DNA from 2 places in the Caproiciproducens sp. NJN-50 genome. Region 1 is predicted to be linked to the other one. Evidence: riboswitches for the same ligand, from Rfam matches in the RefSeq annotation. Region 1 holds a riboswitch; the other holds the start of a gene.
The links. A riboswitch is a leader RNA that binds a small molecule or an ion and turns the genes downstream of it on or off. The one in region 1 is predicted to bind FMN.

Region 1 (9,760 bases):
TTTTTGTTCAGCTCCTGGGTCCCAAGTTCCCCTTTCCGTGAGGGCGTAAGGACCTGAATATCCGTCAGCGCGGAAAAGCCGTAGCTTTCCGGCAGGCGCCGCTTGCAGAGATCGACGACGGTCGCGCTGATCCGGGCCGGATCACCGCAGCGCAAAAAGAAAAAGTCCTCGTTCCTTATTTCAAGGTCCGGCATCTCGCCCGCCACGATCCGATGGGCATTGCGTACAATCAGGCTTTGCATGGACTGGCGAAAGACCTGGCGAAGCTGGACGACCGGCAAAAGGCCGGAGCCAATCAGGTCGCCGATCACATTCCCCGGACCGACGGACGGGAGCTGATCACTGTCGCCGACCAGGATCAGCCTGCGCCCCAGCGGGAGCGCCCGCAAAAGAGCTTCGAAAAGGGCGGTGTCCACCATGGACAGTTCGTCGATGACAAGGGCGTCGCACTCGAGAAGATTTTTTTCGTTCCTGGCAAAGACAGGCTGGTCGTTTTCATCCCATTCCACCTGCAGCAGGCGATGAATGGTTTTTGCCTCCCTTCCCGTCAGTTCCGACATGCGTTTCGCCGCCCTTCCGGTCGGCGCCGCAAGCAGGACCTTTTCGCCGCTGAGCTCCAGCAGACGAATGATCGCGTTCAGGGTCGTCGTTTTCCCTGTCCCCGGCCCGCCCGTAAGGATCAGAATTCCTCTGGACAGGGCTTCCCGCACGGCCTGTTTTTGTCCTTCGGCATACTGGATTCCAAATTCACGCTCGACTTCTTCTATTCTGCCGTCGACTCCCGTAATCGTCGGAGCAGGAAACCGGAGCAGCATCTTGATCCGTTCCGCCGAATAGAACTCGGACCGGTACAGGTCCGGCAGAAAAACAAATTCCCTCTCTCGAAAAACATAGGAAATCACGGACGCATCCGCTTTCAGATCCTCCAGGACCTCGCCGGTCAGGCTTTTGTCCACCCCCAGAAGGTGTGCGGCGGCGGCAGTCAGCTTGTCCGCCGGCAGACAGGTATGTCCGTTTCCCAGATTATGCCGGATGACGTGCAGGATCCCCGCCCGGACCCGGCAGAGATCGTCTTGCGGCCTCTCCAGCGAAGCGGCAATTTGGTCGGCCCGGTCGAAAGGGATGCTCACTCCGTCCTCGCAGAGGCAGTAGGGATTTTCCCTGACACAGTCGATGGACTGCGCACCGTAAAATTTCCAGACGCGCACGGCCTCCGCCGGGGAAATGCCGTAACCCCCAAGCTGTACCATCATCTCTCTTATCCCGCCGAGCCTCTTCAATTCTTCGCTGATTTTCTCCGCCTTGGGCTTTGTGATGCCCCGCACCGCACACAGGCGCTCCGGTTCATTTTCCATCACGTTCAGCGCGTTGCCTCCAAAGAGTTTTACAATCTTTTCCGCCGTCGATGGGCCGACCCCCTTCACGGCTCCGGATGAGAGATACTTCAGCATGGCCGCTTCGCTGGCCGGTTTCGAGCGTTCAAAGGCTTCGACGCGGAACTGTTCCCCGTAGTTTTGGTTCGTAACCCAGTTTCCTACGAGATGCAGCTCTTCGCCGGCGTCGATAAACGGCAGATTTCCCACAGCCGTTATCAGCTCCTCGCCATCATTGACCTCGATCACGGCATATCCGTTTTTTTCATTCCGGAAAATGACCTGCTCCACGGTGCCGGTCATTTCCAGAAGCTTTGCTTCCTCCATGCAGCTTCCCTCTTGTCCCCTATGATGATATAGTATTAGTATAAACGATCCTCTATGTATTTGCAAATTACACTTGAATGATTTTACTCACTTCATTTGCGCGGCAGATGTGAACTTCGGGAAAGTCGAGACATGCCATTTCACAGATTTGCCTGGTCTCTTCATCCATGCCGCGATCAATCACAATCAGTTCCGTATTGCCGTCCGGAATCCACCGAATCCGTTCGCAGGCGCTTCTGAGGACCAGCTCGGCGTTCTCGTCATGTCCGCTTATGGAAATAACAAGATAAAGTTTTCCGGGGTTTTCCGTTTTCAGCAGCCAAAACAAAAACATCCGGAATGCCTCCACGATTCCCAAGATAGCAAACAGGACGAAAAGCGTTTTGAAAAGAATTTCAAACATAAAAACCACCCCAACACATTCTATGTGCAGGAGTGGAATTTTGACTGACTATTTTTTCAGCGCTTTTTTCAGTGCTTCCACGCGGTCGCATTTTTCCCAGGAGACGCCAAGGTCTTCACGGCCCATATGTCCATAGTTGGAAACGGCGCGGTAAATCGGGCGGCGGAGGTCCAATTCGCGGATGATGGCGCCGGGCCTTAAATCGAAAGTCTTCTCGACCGCGCCGGAAAGTTCTTCTCCGGTAAATCTTGAGGTCCCGAACGTGTCCACCCGAATGGAAACCGGCCGCGCAACGCCGATCGCATAGGCAAGCTGCACTTCACACTTTCCCGCGATCCCGGCCGCCACGATATTTTTCGCAACGTAACGCGCCGCATAGGAGGCGGACCGGTCGACCTTTGTGGGGTCCTTTCCGGAAAAAGCGCCGCCGCCGTGCCGCGCATATCCGCCGTAAGTGTCTACGATGATTTTTCTGCCGGTCAGTCCGCTGTCGCCGACCGGGCCGCCTACTACAAACCGGCCGGTCGGATTCACATAATATTTTGTTTTTTCATCCAGCCAATGCTGCGGAATGGCGGACTGGATGACGTATTTCAGAATATCGCTCCGAATCTGTTCCAGCTTTGCTTCAGGGCTGTGCTGGGCCGATACCACCACGGTGTCGACCCGGACAGGGCGGTCCCCCTCGTATTCCACGGTCACTTGCGTTTTTCCATCGGGCCTCAGGTAAGGAACCAGATCGGTTTTTCTGACTTCGCTCAGCCGCCTGGCCAGTTTATGCGCCAGCGAGATCGGCAGGGGCATCAATTCCGGCGTCTCGTCGCAGGCATACCCGAACATGATTCCCTGGTCCCCGGCTCCGATCAGATCATCTTCATCCGTCGCTCCATTCTGAGCTTCAAAGGAACGGTTGACGCCCATCGCGATGTCCGGCGACTGGACATCGATGGAAGTCAGGACACCGCAGGTATTTCCGTCAAAACCGCAGTCCGGATCATTATATCCGATATCCTTTACGACATCGCGGGCGATGGAAGCGATGTCGACATAACAAGTCGTTGAAATTTCCCCCATCACATGAATAATACCCGTCGTCGCCGTCACTTCACAGGCTACATGCGCGGCCGGGTCCTGTGCAATAATGGCGTCCAAAACGGCGTCCGCGATCTGGTCGCACATTTTATCGGGATGCCCTTCCGTTACGGATTCTGAAGTAAAAAAATGTCTGGCCATAAATATCCTCCTGACTTCTTTCAGTACGCCCTGAACGGGCGAAAAAATAAAGGACCGACCGGAAGAAAACCGGACGGTCCTGATCCACCTCATCTTTCGGCTTTCCCGCAGGATTTGGCACCTTGCTTTTTCCAAGCAGGTTGCCGGACATCACAGGGCCTGTTCCCTCCGTCACTCTTGATAAGGAAATATTCAATTTTTATGCTTTACAGTATAGCACAGGCTAAAGAATTTGTAAAGGGATATTCTTAAAGATCCGGCCATCCGCCGCAGCGTTCATTTCCCCATGGTATGGTGCAGGATCGGGCTGACTCTTTTATAAAGAAGCATCGTCAGGCAGGAAACCGTTACCCCTTTGAACAGGTTAAACGGTGCGACAGCCAAGAGAATAAAGGTCTGCAGGTTCTTTATGGACGGGTTGACGACGGAGCCCATGCTGATCAGTGCGCTCATCGGCATATGGTAAGCCACGGCATAGACAGGAAGAAGCACATAAGCATTCACCAGGCTGCCGACCAGAATCATCACCAAAGTGCCCAGGACCAGACCGATGACCGCATTGCGTCTGCTTTTATGATATTTGTAAAGAATTGCGCTGGGGACAACCAGCGAGCATCCGATCAGGAAATTGGCAAGGTCGCCCACGCCCGCGGTGGAGCTTCCGTGGATTACAAGATACAAAATCACCTTCACCAGTTCAATCATGATTCCGGCCACCGGCCCCAGAGCGAAGCCTCCGATCAAAACCGGCAGCTCGCTGAAATCCAGCCTGTAAAACGCGGGGGCAAACCACAGCGGAAATTCAAACATCATCAGCAGAAATGCGATTCCGGACAGAACCCCAATCTGTGCGATGTTTCTGGCGTCAAATTTTAGTCTCTGGCGTTTGCCGGCTTTTTCATAATTATTTGTCATTTTTGCTCCTCTTCTTTCATCCGGACTCTACCGTCGGCTTCGGAATCAAACCAAAATCCGCGGCTGATATGCCGCTCGCGGGCTCGCCGGCTGTTCGCCGTTTTACCGCCGGTGGGGAATTGCACCCTCTCCTGAAACTGTTTATTTTGATCTATGCCAAAAAAGGCTTCAATAATCCTTTGAGGCAGGAATCAACGGATTGAACAAAAAAAGTCCCGCAAAAATGCGGGACGGCATAACAGCACAAAAAATCGTCTGTTTTTCTTCTTTCATCCGGACTTTACCGTCGGCTTTGGAATCAAACCAAAATCTGCGTTTCCGCTCGCGGGCTTATCGGCTCTCACCGCTTTACCGCCGGTGGGGAATTGCACCCCGCCCCGAAGAACTTATTCAATTGTCAGAAGTATAACACAGTTCGGAAGTTCTGTCAAGACTCTGCCTGATACTCTTTGGGAATGTTTTGGTCAATGATGTCCTGGATAAACCGCATGCTGAATTCGGGCGTCCTCTTCCGAACACCATGCTTGCTTGCAAGCGTTTCCGAATATTCGCTCAACGGGTAAATGGAAAGGTTTGCAAAGCTGGTTTCATAATGGGTTACGATCGGTTCAAATTTCATGCCGGAATAAACGGTTTTCCCAGTTTCAAAATTTTTAGTCATCGTAACGGTCAACAGACCGCTTACCATATTTCTTCCGTAAAGCTGGCCGGAAATGAAATTCCCGAAAGCAAAAATCACAGGACATTTCGCGCCGTCGGACGCCCTTGTCAACAAAGTGAGCTGCTGCACCACGTGCGGATGATTTCCGAAAATGATATCCGCGCCCCAGTCGACCATTTCCTGCGCAAGTTTCTTCTGCTGATCCGTCAGTGTGTAGGTATCCTCGGTTCCCCAGTGAACAGAAATCACGACGACGTCAGCCATGCTTTTTGCCTTTTGGATCAGGCTTTTAATCAGTTCGGTATCACTTGCGTAGACGATGCGGTAATCCGAATCTTTCGGCAAATACAGACCGTTTGTCATTTCCGTGATCCCGATCTGCGCGGTCTTAATTCCCTTTGACTCCACAATCCGAATATTTTGAAGGTCGGCGTCGTTCCGATACGCCCCGATGGCTGTGACCGGCTGAGTGTCCCAGTAGTCGAGCGCCGCCTTGATTCCTTTTTGTCCCATATCCAAAACGTGGTTGTTTGCCTGATTGATTACGTCAAAGCCGAGGTGAACCAGCTCGTCCCCCACTTCGGTCGGAGAATTGAAAAGGGGATATCCCGAGATCGGCGCCACCTTTGAGGCCAGGATACTTTCCTGGTTGACGACCGCAATATCGGCGGTTTGAATTCTTCCGGCCACACGTTCATACATCGGGTCGAAATCGTAGCCCTTCCCGCCCGCCAGCTTTTTTGCGCGATTGTAAATAGTGCTGTGTATCAAATCATCCCCCGCGCCAAGAATAGTGATGGAAACAGGTTTCGGGACAGATTTTGAGGAAGAAGGCGTCTTTGTCTGTGAAGAAGACGGCAAAGCGGACGAGGACGTTTGGCTTTGATTCAAGCCGGGGATCTGTCCGTGGTAAAACGCCGCTGCGGCTGCGATCACACCGCAGAAAATGATCGCGGCAGAGATCACTGCCGTCCGCCGGAAGGCGGAATGGTGTCTTTTTTTCATAATTCGTAAACCTTTCTTTTCGGCATTCCTTTTGCATGAATCCAGTATATCACACACGAAACGGAAAATCATCTCATCCTGAAACCGGATGGAAGGAAAGACGGCCTGATTTAGTTTATGTAAAATCTATGTAAAAAGGTGGAAATCAGAATAAAAACTTGTTATCCTAATAATATATAAATCTTACGGAGTGGAAGGGAGAGAATTCTTTGAACAGGAAAAAGAATCCCAGGCTCGCGGCTGTCATTGACATTGATTCCAATGCCTTGAAAATGAGAATCTCACAGCTGAAAAAGGGCAAGATCGAAAATATCGATCTCCTCGAATACCCGCTTCGCCTGGGACACGAGGTTTTTACCGACGGAAAAATCAGTTTTGAAAGCCTTCGCGAACTTTCTTCCCTTCTGCACGGCTACGAGGACGTTCTGACCGGATATGGCGTAACAGACTGCAGAACCGTCGCCACCACGGCTTTGCGGGAGGCGGAAAACCGCTCATTCATCATCGACCAGCTGAAGATACAAAACGGGATTCAGGTCGAGGTTCTGGAGGATGATCAGGAAAAAACTCTGATTTACTGGGAAATCTTAAATTACATGAATAGCAGGATGGAAAAAACGAAAGGCGAGAGCGCGCTGATCTGCCATATCGGGGCCGGAACGATCGGTTTCTCCGTCTATGATGGAAAACAAATGATTTTTTCGCAGAATATTCCGATGGGATCGCTGAAACTCCACGATATGCTCGGAAATATCCAAAATGCGACGGATGATTTTTCCACCGTTGTTGAGGAATATCTGGATTCCATCCTGTGGCATATCCATGTTCCTCTGGAAAGCGGAAAGGCGGGCAATCTTGTTTTGACCGGCAGCGGGGTCCGCCTGATTGCGAAAATTTGCGGTATTGAACTGAAGGACGGGAGGTACGAGCTGGATTCCTTTCGAATTAAGGAACTCTTTGAACAAATCAGGAAAATGCCGCAGGACCGCATCGGCCGCAAATACAACCTTTCCGAAGAAACAGCCGAGCTGCTGTATTCTTCTCTGGCAATTGCCATCCGGCTCCTTCGCTTTACTGCGTCCACAACGATCCTGTCCCCTGAAGTGGAGCTCTGGGACGCATTGATCCGTCAGATGCTGATTCCCAAAAGCTCCGCTCAGTATCTGGACCATGTGCGCGTCAGCGCGATTTCCTGTGCCGGGAAAATCGCGGATTCCTACCACTGCAGCCGCACGCACACGGAATGCGTCCGGGAATTTTCCTGCAAGATCTTTGATAAAATGAAAGGGGCCCACGGCCTGGGGCGAAGGGAACGTCTGCTGCTGGAGCTGGCCGCCATTCTTCACGACTGCGGGCATTACGTCACCGCCAAGCGGCATTTGCAAAGCTCGTACGACTTGATCAAGGACACAGACATCTACGGCCTTACGGATGAAGAAATGCTTCTGACGGCTTTTGTGGCGCGTTATAACGAGTACGATATTCCGAATCACAGCAACGCCGCGTTTGCTTCGCTGAATGAAAAAAACAGATTGATCGTTTCCAAGCTCGTCGCAATTTTCCGCCTGGCAAACTCGCTCGACAAATCGCAAAAACAAAAGCTGACCGACCTTAAAGTCCGGCTGGAAAAAGATCTGCTGACCATTTCTTCCCAGAGCGACGCTAATCTGTATTTGGAACAGTGGGCATTTGACCAGTGTGCTCCTTATTTTAAAGAAGTGTTCGGCTATAACCCGGAACTGACGATAAAGTCTAACCTGCTGTAAAAAAGGTTGTGATACAATTGAACGAGAAAGACGAAAAACCGGCGATTCCCTACATCAACCGGGAACTGAGCTGGATAGATTTTAATTACCGCGTCCTGGAAGAGGCATTTCGGAAGGAAAATCCGATCATGGAGCGGATGAGGTTTTTGGGAATTACGGCTTCCAATCTGGACGAGTTTTTCATGGTGCGGGTCGCCGGAGTGGAAGAACAGGTGGATTCTCACTATTTCGGCCGCGACCATTCCGGTCTGTCACCCATCGAGCTGCTTCCCATCTTATCACAGAAAATCCACGGTTTTGCCGAACGGCAATATTCCTGTTATACCCGCTCCGTTGTGCCTGCTTTGAAAAAAAGAGGGATCCGGTTTTTGAAGCCGGAGGAACTGAGCGAAGAACAGGAAAAATATGTCTCCGAATATTTCGACCGCATTCTGTTCCCTGTTCTGACTCCGCTGGCAGTGGACCGAAGCCGCCCGTTCCCCTTGCTTGCAAACCGCAGTCTGAACATTGCCGTTCGCCTGAAGGGAAAGGAGGAATCCTATTTTGCAGTTGTTCAGGTTCCCGGAATCCTGTCCCGCTTCATCAGCATCCCGTCGGGAAACGGAAGCGATTATATTCTTCTGGAAAATATCATCATCCATAAGCTCGGCGAGCTGTTTGAACTGAATGAAATCCGTTCCGCCAGTACATTCCGCATCACCAGAAGTTCCGATCTCGACATTGACGAAGACACCGAGGATCTTCTGATCGAAATACAAAAATTCATTAAAAAGCGCAAACGCGGAAAGCCCGTGCGCCTGGAGCTTTCGCGCGGCCATGATCAGGAGACCGAGCTGTTCTTGAGAGAAATGCTTGAAATCGAGGATCATCAGATTTACGAAATTCCGGGTCCTCTGGATCTTACTTTTTGCTCCGCGTTTGCCACTTTGCCGCGCTATGAACAGTTGTGTTACCACCCCATGCGGCCCATTTACCCCCCTGGAGACTTTGTGGAATGTGATGATATTTTCAAGGCAATCCGGGAACGCGACCGCATGGTCCACCATCCGTACGAGAGCTTTGAAACCGTCATTGACTTTGTCCGCACGGCTGCGGAAGACGAAAATGTTCTCGCAATCAAGCAGACGCTGTACCGCGTGAGCGGGCATTCCCCCATCGTCGCCGCACTGATCCGCGCGGCGGAAAACGGGAAGCAGGTCACTGTCCTGGTGGAACTGAAAGCCCGGTTCGATGAAGAAAACAATATCATGTGGGCAAAAAAGCTGGAAGAGGCCGGATGTCATGTCATCTACGGTTTGAGCGGTCTGAAAACGCACTGCAAAATTCTGCTGGTGGTGCGGCGCGACGAGGATGGGATCCGGAGATATGTCCATCTGGCGACCGGCAACTACAATGACTCAACGGCAAAGGTGTATACGGATATCGGGCTTTTCACATGCCGGGAACCGTATGGAATTGACGCTTCCTCCCTGTTCAACGTCCTGACCGGTTACTCCCATCCTCCGGAATATAACCGTTTTATTGTGGCGCCGAGCGGCCTGCGCTCCTTTTTCTTCAGAATGATCCGGAATGAGATGGAAAACGCAAAAAAGAATCTGCCGTGCGGAATCACCGCCAAAGTGAACTCGCTGGTGGACCCGGAAATCATCGCCCTTCTCTATCAGGCCTCCGGAGCCGGCGTCCCGGTCCGGCTGATCGTCCGGGGAATCTGCTGCCTGATTCCGGGAAAAGAAGGGTACAGCGAAAACATAACTGTCAGAAGCATTGTCGGAAGATTGTTGGAGCACAGCCGAATTTTTACGTTTGAAAACGCAGGAAACACAAAGGTCTTTCTGGGAAGCGCTGACTGGATGCAGCGCAACCTGGACCGGCGGGTGGAGCTTGTTTTTCCGGTGGAGGACGGGCAGCTGCGCCGCAGGATCATGCAGGCGGTTGATCTGATGCTGAAGGATAATGAAAACGCGAGAGAAATGAACAGCGACGGGACTTATTTCAGGGTGGACCGCAGAGGAAAAACACCGCTTAACTGCCAGGAGGAATTTACAAAGATCGCTCAGCAATATGCAAAAGATTGCAT
Region 2 (9,760 bases), 780 kb from region 1:
AATTTGCTTACATTATAATGATAGCTCGAGCAAATTCAATAAGTTTTGTCCAACTTACAGCTTTTTCGACTGAAATACATATTATATTATGATTTGGAAAATATCGCTTTTGCTTGACTAAGCCGGGGGAAACATTATACTCACAGAGAATTTATCCGGCTCTACGCTTATACAAATGTCTCCATCATATTTTTTAACGGAAGCTTCAACATTGGATAAGCCTACTGCGCTATGACTTTTTTTGCTTGAAACAAATTTTCCATCGATTGTTTTCGGTGCATTATCGATGGTGTTAATAAGATTTATGATCAACATATTATTAAATTTGTAAATACGAAGCTCAATTTGCTTTTTATCAGTTGATATCCTGCTGCAGGCTTCTATTGCATTATCGAAGAGATTTGCGAAAATAGCAGTTATATCTATATTTTCCATAAAACTTAGATCAAGGTTTTCGACCGAATAGATAAATTCAATGTGATTAAGGTTGCATATTTTAATTTTTTCATTAATAATAATATTGAGTATCTGATTATTGCTTTTAAATTTCATACTGAGATTTTCTATTATATTTGTCAATTTTTTGGAATATTCCAGTCCCTCATCCACTTGGTTGGCTTTAAATAGGGTTTCTATTACACTTAAATGATTTTTAATATCATGAGTTACTTTTTGGGAGTTGTTATAATCAATTTCTAATTGCTGGTAAAATTTATATTGCATATCAAGTTGTTGCTTCATTAATGAGTAGTCTCTTTCCAATTGATTGGACTTCAAGATATTTTTAAACAGATAAATGATAGCAAAGTTAACAATGACAGAAAAAATTGACAGTAGAGTAATAATAAAATATGAGATGCCTTCACTATATTGATATGTGGCGATAACAGCAATTATATAGATGATCGCAATATTTAAAATAGGTATAATGCTAAACAATATGGTTTGTCTTAAATATAAATTATAAGTGCTTTGTTTAAAAATATAAACTAATAGTTCTTTAGCTCCCAACAGGATCACTTGTATCATGACAACATCCGGAAGAAAAAAGATCGATTGGTTTTCATAAATCGGCAAGTAACCAGTTATTATCGAAAATAGGGAAGAAATAAGGGTATCGCAACCGGCAAAAGTAATGATTAAAATTATTATGTGTATGACTTCTTTAAGTTCTCTTTGTTTATAAATAAAAAACCATATTGCAAAAACGCAGATTACAAAATAGGAAATATTATAGATTGGATTGCTTAAACTATTTATGTAAAGCCATAGACTCACAAATACGATATAGCTTATTATTCGCTTCATTTTAGGAAGTTTAGTTTGGTACATGTCGTCCATGAAGCCATATATAACATATACTTCGAAAGTACATGAGATAATATAAGATATCCATGCTATTATTGGATTAGACATTGTTTTAACCTCTGAATAATAGATTAAAATTGTTTTTTAAATATGAATGAAATTCCGATTTAAATTCAACTGCCCTTTTCTGAGAAATAGGAATTTTCATTCCATTTGTGAGAATAATGTCATATCCTTTTACACTGGAAACATGTAAAAAATTGATTACGAAACTTTTATGCGGCATTGCAAAACCATAGGGTTTAAATTTATCGAAAATATTGATTACACTATCCGATATTATATAAGCAATGTTTTTGCACTGCACTTTTGTTTTATGGTTGTATGATTCGAAATAATAAATGTCTTTTGTATCTATTGTTTTAATCCCGGCATTTGTATTAAAGGTATAGGTTACCCTTTGAGATTCCTGGTATGAGTAAGCTATAATATCGTCGATCTGGTCACAGATTTGTTTGCATGATACCGGCTTCACGATGTAGCCAAATGCTCTTACGGTGAAAGCGTCTGTTTGATAATTTGAAAAGTTGGTCACGTAGATAATTTTCGTATGCTTGTCTTTTTTTCTGATCTCGACGGCCGTTTGAATACCATCAAGCTGTTCCATCTGTATGTCAAGAAAAATAGCGTGAAACTTTTTAGGACTTTTTAGCAAATCGCAACCATTTTCGAATTTAGAAATTATCACCTGCAGATGGATTTTTTTACAATGGTTCTCAATCATAGCTCTTATGGTTTCAAGTTCCGCTTTATCATCATCACATAAGGCAATTTCTAACACTATTATCATTCCCAACAATAATAATTACTCTTGAGAACATAATATCACAATTAAATAATTACTGTATTGCTTCGAGAAAATTCCGACAAAAATTTCGTTGTTAAACTAAGATTTTTATATCGGACCGCAATCGTTTATCCGGTTCATAATTTGACATAATTCTTGAGGCTATTTCCTCTAGTGGTATTATTGGCATAAAAAATCCCCCAAACCCGCGAGCTTGGAGGATTCGTATCAAATGAGACATAAGGAATGTCCCGCCGAACCCTTGCTTTTTTATTTGGCGGGCTTATCTTTTTCTTATTTAAGCAGTTGGCAACATTAGTACGGAATAAGGCTATTTTTCTATCGTATGGATCAGATTGACCATCTCAATCGCGCCTTCCGCACAGTCAAAGCCCTTGTTGCCTGCCTTGGTCCCGGCGCGCTCGATGGCTTGCTCAATATTTTCCGTCGTAAGTACGCCGAACATCACCGGAACTCCGCTGGCAAGCGCCGTCTGTGCAATGCCTTTGGATACCTCGTTACAAACATAGTCGTAATGGCTTGTGCTTCCGCGGATCACAGCGCCGAGGCAGATCACCGCGTCATATTTTCCGCTTTTCGCCATTTTTGACGCGATCAGCGGAATTTCAAACGCGCCGGGGACCCATGCAACATCGATGCTGTCCTCCGATACGTCGTGGCGCTTCAGGCCATCCAATGCGCCGGACAGTAATTTCGAGGTGATAAATTCATTGAAGCGGGCGGCTACAATGCCGATCCGGATCTCTTTGGACACCAGTTTTCCTTCGAAAATATTCATTGTAAAAACTCCTTCAATAATTGAGAATATGTCCCATCTTGGACTGCTTTGTTTTTAGATAAAACAGGTCGTAGGGGGTGGCGTCCATTTGGATTGGGACCCGCTCTACAATCTCCATGCCGTAATCGGCAAGCTGATACACCTTGTCGGGATTATTGGTCAAAAGCCGCAGCGTTTTGGCTCCCAAATCCCGGAGAATCTGTGCGCCGATGAAATATTCCCGCAAATCGCCCGCAAAGCCAAGCGCCTTGTTCGCTTCCAGCGTGTCCATGCCCTGATCCTGCAATTCATAGGCCCGGAGCTTATTGATCAGCCCGATGCCCCGGCCTTCCTGCCGCATGTAGAGCAGAATACCGCGTCCCTCCCGTTCGATCTGCGTCATGGCGGACGCGAACTGCTGTCCGCAGTCGCAGCGGAGGGAGCCGAACGCATCGCCGGTCAGGCATTCGGAATGGACGCGGCACAACAGGTTCCCCCCATCTCCGATTTCTCCCTTGACCAGCGCGACGTGATGCTCCCCGTTGAGTTTGTTGACATATCCATATGCGGTGAAATTTCCGTACCGGGTGGGCATCTTGGCAACGGCGATACGCTCGACCAGCTTATCGTGCTTTTTCCGGTAGTCCTGCAAGTCCTTGATGGTGATAAAGGCCAGCCCCCATTGACCGGCGAGCTGAATCAGTCCGGGTGTCCGCATCATTCGTCCGTCTGCGCTCATGACCTCACAGCACAGGCCGCACTCCGTAAGGCCCGCAAGCCTCAGCAGGTCCACGGTAGCCTCCGTATGCCCGCTCCGTTCCAGAGTCCCGTTCGGTTTCGCCATCAGCGGAAACATATGGCCGGGGCGGCGGAAATCCTCGGGCTTTGCGCTGCCGCTTACACAGGCGCGGGCCGTGATGCCCCGTTCTTCGGCGGAAATGCCCGTTGTGGTGCTTACATGGTCGACGGAAACCGTAAACGCCGTTTCATGATTGTCGGTATTGTCGGAAACCATCTGCGGAAACCGGAGCTTTTGACAGAGCGCAATGCTCATGGGCATACAAATCAGCCCTTTGCCGTGCACCGCCATAAAATTGACGTTTTCCGTCGTGGCGAATTCAGAGGCGCAGATCAGATCCCCTTCGTTTTCCCGATTTTCATCATCCGTTACTAAGATGATTTTTCCCTGGCGCAAATCGTCAAGCGCCTTTTCTATCGTACTGAACGCAAACATGCCGATCCCTCCTAAAATCCATACCGGGCAAGGAATTCCTTTGAGATGCCGCTCTGTCCTCCCGGTGTGCGGAGCAGCTTTTCCACATACTTTCCGATGCAGTCGTTTTCCAGATTCACCGTGTCCCCGACGCGCTTTTCCCCAAGCGTGGTATTTTGGGCCGTGTGCGGAATCACGGATACGCTGAAATCATTCTCTGTTACGCCCGCGACGGTCAGGCTGATGCCGTCGATGGCAATGGACCCTTTGTCGATCACATACCGCAGAATGCCGGGGGAAGTCCGGATGGTGAACCAGATTGCGTTTTCATCTTTCCGCACCTTACTGATGCCCCCGGCTCCGTCGATGTGCCCCGTGACGATATGCCCGCCGAACCGTCCGTTCAGCGGCATGGCGCGTTCGAGGTTGACCGTGCCGCCGACGTTCCTATTCAAAAGGTTGGAGCGCGCGGCGGTTTCGTGCATCACGTCGGTGGAAAAGGAATCTTCCGACAGGGAAACGACCGTCAGGCACACGCCGCTGACCGCGACGCTGTCGCCCAGCCTCAAACCCTCCAGAACCGCCGACGCGCCGATGGTCAGGACGGCGGAGCGCCCGCCTCTTTTGATGGAACGGATGATTCCCGTTTCCTCTATGATTCCTGTGAACATGGGAGCACCTCGCTTTCCAGCAGAATATCTTCTCCCAGCTGCGTCACCTGCGGCGAGGCAAGCCGGAACGCCTTCTTCGGGTCTTCCACGCCGATTCCTCCTACCGGAGATTTCGCATCGGCGCCGCCGAACAGCTTCGGAGCGACGTATGCCTGTACCTTGTTGACGATGCCGCTTTGCAGTGCCGACCAGTTCAGCGCGCCGCCGCCCTCCAGCAAAACGCTGTCAATTTTCTTTTCCCCCAACGCGGCCATGAGCTCACGCAGATCCACATGCCCATCCTTCGACGGAAGCGTGAGGATTTCGCATCCGGCATCCCGGTAGGAATGCGCAAGGGCCTCATCCCGTGAGCAGGTGGCAAGAATAGTGGGAGCCTCTCCCGCCGTCCGCACAACCCGCGCGTTCAGCGGTGTCCGCAGCCGGGAATCGCAGATAATGCGAGCAGGATTCCTGCCGCCCGGCAGGCGGCAGGTCAAAAGCGGGTCATCCGCGAGGATCGTGCCGACACCCGCCATGATGCCGGTATACCGATGCCGGTCTTCCTGTACGCGCCTGCGGGCGGTTTCGCCCGTGATCCACTTTGATCGGCCGGACCGTGTGGTAATTTTCCCGTCCATCGTCATGGCGTACTTCATCACAACGTAAGGCGTTTTAGTCTGGATAAAGTGGAAGAACACCTCGTTCAGCCCGGTGCAGGCTTCACATAACACGCCTTCGGAGACTTCGATCCCGTGCCGGCGTAAAATCTGGATTCCTTTTCCGGCAACCAGCGGATTCGGATCGACCGAACCGACCACGACGCGGCGGATGCCGCTTTCCAGAATTGCCTCCGTACACGGCGGTGTTTTCCCGTAATGGCAGCACGGTTCCAAGGTCACATACAGCGTCGCGTTCCGCGGCGGTTCCGTGCAGGAGGCCAGCGCGTTCCGTTCCGCGTGCAATTCTCCGTACCGCTGATGATATCCCGTGCCGATCACACGGCCATCTTTTACAACAACTGCTCCGACCATCGGATTTGGGTTAACCCAGCCGCAGCCTTTTTGTGCGTATTCCAGCGCCAGTTTCATGTAAGTTTCGTCAGACAATCGCAACACCCCTAAAATAAAAAATTAACACCTGAAAACATTGGAAATGTCTTTCAGGTGTTAAAATTTAGGTGTATTGGAATGCCTACAAAACCATCCAGCGCGATAAATTCGGCTTTGATGGTATAGCAAAGTGTTGTCGAACACTACTTCGGCATCAAACACAATTTCAACACATCTTCTTCTATCCAGACTTTACTGTCGGTTTTGGAGTTTCACCAAATCCTGACTTGAACATAATGTCAAGTCCTGCGCTTACGCGCTCGCGGACTATACCGCCGATCGGGAATTTCACCCTGCCCTGAAGACATTTTAAATTATTCAGTTGTTTGAATTAATTATACGCCGGTTGATAAAAAAATCAATATTATTTAATTCAAATTCGATAAATACCTATAATGCATAGCTTAGTCGGGCTTATCCGGCCGGTGAGAACCAGATCAGTGATGCAGGAATCTCTGTCGCGAATAGATCAATTCCGCCGTTGCGATCACTCCTTATTTTGTTGACAGGTTACTTCTGTGGCACCTACGTGAAAAATCCGTCCCTGTCCGTGAATTTTGTGGGCGACCGAACTCTTCACGAACAACTATCTAAACATCCTGCACCTTGTGCCCGCAGCTTTTAAATCAAGAAATATGTAACGGAACGGGACTTGCAGATCATATTGAGAACTGAATTTAACACCAATTATAAGGATTTGCCTGATGGCAGACTGTAGTTACAACTTTTGTAAGGCCTTCCTTTCGAATTAGAACGGGAAATATACAAGAAGCGTAAACATGCCTTCCTCTTCTGTTATTTCCATAGACCCACCGTGCCGCATGGCGATCTCCCGGATGCTGGAAAGGCCGAAGCCATGGGAATGTCGGTCCTTCTTTGTCGTGATTGGAATGCCAGCTTCGAGAACTGGCTTTTCAGTGGAAGGATTTTGCACCTTTAAAACAAACAGCCCTTTGTCCGTTCTCGCTTTTATTGAGATATGCCTTTGCCTTTCTGGCAGCTTATCACAGGCCTCAATCGCGTTGTCAAGGCTGTTCGCAAATACCGCGCACAGGTCCGGGTCCTGAATTTGGATTCCCTGTGGCACGGACACTTCCACTTCTGAACGGATTTGATGCTGCTCCATGATGGCGGCTTTGGACGCCAAAACAATGTTGATAATCTGGTTTTCACAAAATTTTCGCGTGTGCTCCATCACCGGAGAATGGATCAGCCCGTTCAGGTAGTCCCTCAGTTCCGGTTCCGGCAGTGCCGACATGGTTTGAAGGTGGTTCGCCAAGTCATGCCTGAGCCGCCGAACTTGGAGCTGCTCCTGCTCCAGATTCCGATAGTACATACGGTTCATCTCATAAAAATTCTTTTCCTGCTCCAGCTTTTGCTGCCGGGCTAGCACCACGACGGCCCACAAGAGGCCGATGGAGGTCAGCGTGACCACCGGAAGCAGAAGGTAAACGCGCGGCTCTCCGCTTCCGCCCTCTTCATTTCCCAGAAGAACGGTGATAAATGTGGCGGCCAGAGGCGTCAGCGCCAGCACATCTATAAGCGCCCATAATTGAGTCGATAGGTTGTATTCCTGCTTTGGTGCAAAGCGTCTGAGCGCCAGATAAACTGTCAGCCAAAGAAAACATTTGAGAAGATCGATGCTGTACAATAGAAACATGCTGTCCACGAGTGCGTTGAGAGAAAACCCAATGCTGGACAGAATCAGTGCTATGGAGAGGCGTTGCAGCCAGCTCCCCTCGCAGCAAAGAAAAACGACGCATCCGAAGCCCAGGAACGCGCCGGGCAAGTTGACCGGATCTCCGACAAAGACAGCCATGCTGGTAAAGAACAGACAGCCAAGATATAGGATTGGCTCCGCCCATCGTTTCTTTCGGATAGGCAGAAACAGTATCGCGATCCGCATAATCAGAGACGCCGTGACGAACCTGCTGAAAAAGCCCGCCGTCATCATAACGGGGCTGTTAAACCAGTATCTCATATTCGGCTTTCCCCTTCGATCATGTCCTTTGCCAACGCCGCCATCGCGCTTTGACGGAATGCCCGGCTGACCGGCAACCGGGCATCGCCGATTCTGACGCCGCTTTTTTCAATTTCCGATACCGCTCCGGCACGGACCAGATATCTCTGGTGAATGCGGATGAAACCTGAGCCAAGCGTAGCCTGAGCGTCATCCAGCTTGCCATAATAGGCATACTCCCTCGCCTCGGTTAAAACCTTGACCAGACGCCTTTCGCTGCACAGGTAGAGAATGTCTTTTTTAGCAATGCGGTACAGGCCCTCCGCGTTTTGCACGGTGAACGTCTGCGGCCTGCGGCTTTCCATCAGCTTCTGCGCGCGATCAAGCACCAGTCGGAGCTTGTCTTCCTTCACGGGTTTTACCAGGTAGTCCATAGCGCCGACAGCATACCCGTCAAATACAAAGTCGGAGTATCCGGTGACGAATACGAGCATAAGATTTGTATCGTGCTCCCTGATCTGCTTTGCCGTTTCCATACCGGATATTCCGCCCAGCTCCACGTCCAGAAAAAGGGTATCCAGCTCGCCGGAGTGTTTCGTAAGCCATTGTATGACACCCTCGCCAGATGAAAAATCATAAAAGACTTTCCCTTCTTCTTCCCGAAGCAGATGTTCTATTGAAAAGCGGAGCGCATCCCGCGCACCGCTCTCGTCGTCACAAATTCCAATTCGAAGCATTCTGTCGCCTCCCATACCGATTTTAACATACAATCAGCATGAAAAAAACAAATGGTCAAACAGACAGCTGCAAAACTTTACACCACAGCGGCCAAACTTTACAAGTTCAGCAGACGAATGCGGGACTTTACAAAATACGAACCATTTATCACAGGTCCAAAACCGGAAACCACTTTTCTGAGGTAAGATTCAACCATGGAAAGGTGGTTTTTATTATGCTGCAAGTAAAAGGCCTGCGCAAATCCTACAAGGTCGGAAGGATGACCTATGAGGTTCTCAAAGGCGTCAGCCTGTCCGTGGCGCAGGGAGAATTTGTCGCCGTCATGGGGCCTTCCGGCTCCGGAAAAACGACGCTGCTCAACTGTATTTCCTGCTACATCCCCTTTGAAGGCGGGCAGATTTCGCTGGGCGGACAGGAACTGAAAAATATGGACGAGAATTCCCTTGCGAAAGTGCGAAATCAAAAGCTCGGTTTTGTCTTTCAGGATTTTATGCTGCTGGACGGATTGAGCGTTCTGGACAATATCCTGCTGCCCAAGATCATCGGCGGAGATACCAGCCGGGCGATGGAACGGCGCGGGGGCGAACTCTGCGAGCTCTTCGGCATCGGCGCGATAAAAAACAAATATCCCGCCGAGATCTCCGGCGGTGAAAAACAGCGGACCGCTGTGGCCCGGGCGCTTATGAACGAACCCCTGATGATTCTGGCGGATGAGCCTACAGGAAACCTGGATTCCAAGTCCAGCAGGGCGGTGATTTCCTCCTTTGAGGAAGCGCGGAACAAACTGTCCGCCACAATTTTCATGGTAACGCACGACAGCTTTGCCGCATCCTTCTGCGACCGGGTGATCATGCTGAAGGACGGCGCTGTTCACAGCATGTTGGAAAAACGGGGGATGGAACGCGGCGCTTTTCAGGACGCGCTGCTTGCCGCCATTAAGGAAATGAGTGGTGAAGTGGCATGAGAAACCTTCGGGAAGTCAGCGCTGCGCTCCGCCGCCGAAATCGCAGGCAGTATACGCTGCTGGTTTTATGTATTTTCGTTTCGGTGCTGCTCATTACGGCTTACGTTTGCATGATGCGTTCTCCCACCGTCCTCACGATTCTGCCGGAGGGCGGGGATTCCCGCAAGCAGGTCATGATGATTTTCGCCTTGGC

Region 2: it holds a riboswitch for FMN, as region 1 does, so the genes downstream of both, ribD (bifunctional diaminohydroxyphosphoribosylaminopyrimidine deaminase/5-amino-6-(5-phosphoribosylamino)uracil reductase RibD) here and EQM14_RS07585 (ECF transporter S component) in region 1, are expected to answer to the same signal.

The regions. Positions count from the first base shown of each region.
Region 1 covers NZ_CP035283.1:1,576,268-1,586,027, reverse strand. Annotated here, with positions in the region: gene recD2 (SF1B family DNA helicase RecD2) at 1-1,700, opposite strand, end outside; gene EQM14_RS07595 (hypothetical protein) at 1,768-2,103, opposite strand; gene metK (methionine adenosyltransferase) at 2,152-3,336, opposite strand; SAM riboswitch class I at 3,423-3,523, opposite strand; gene EQM14_RS07585 (ECF transporter S component) at 3,613-4,251, opposite strand; FMN riboswitch at 4,256-4,394, opposite strand; FMN riboswitch at 4,509-4,640, opposite strand; gene EQM14_RS07580 (CapA family protein) at 4,679-5,917, opposite strand; gene EQM14_RS07575 (Ppx/GppA phosphatase family protein) at 6,127-7,683, shown strand; gene EQM14_RS07570 (RNA degradosome polyphosphate kinase) at 7,701-9,760, shown strand, end outside.
Region 2 covers NZ_CP035283.1:2,356,839-2,366,598, reverse strand. Annotated here, with positions in the region: gene EQM14_RS11425 (sensor histidine kinase) at 118-1,029, opposite strand; gene EQM14_RS11420 (LytR/AlgR family response regulator transcription factor) at 1,421-2,149, opposite strand; gene ribH (6,7-dimethyl-8-ribityllumazine synthase) at 2,487-2,954, opposite strand; gene EQM14_RS11410 (bifunctional 3,4-dihydroxy-2-butanone-4-phosphate synthase/GTP cyclohydrolase II) at 2,968-4,167, opposite strand; gene EQM14_RS11405 (riboflavin synthase) at 4,179-4,817, opposite strand; gene ribD (bifunctional diaminohydroxyphosphoribosylaminopyrimidine deaminase/5-amino-6-(5-phosphoribosylamino)uracil reductase RibD) at 4,799-5,902, opposite strand; FMN riboswitch at 6,075-6,215, opposite strand; gene EQM14_RS11395 (sensor histidine kinase) at 6,654-7,886, opposite strand; gene EQM14_RS11390 (LytR/AlgR family response regulator transcription factor) at 7,883-8,602, opposite strand; gene EQM14_RS11385 (ABC transporter ATP-binding protein) at 8,818-9,567, shown strand; gene EQM14_RS11380 (ABC transporter permease) at 9,564-9,760, shown strand, end outside.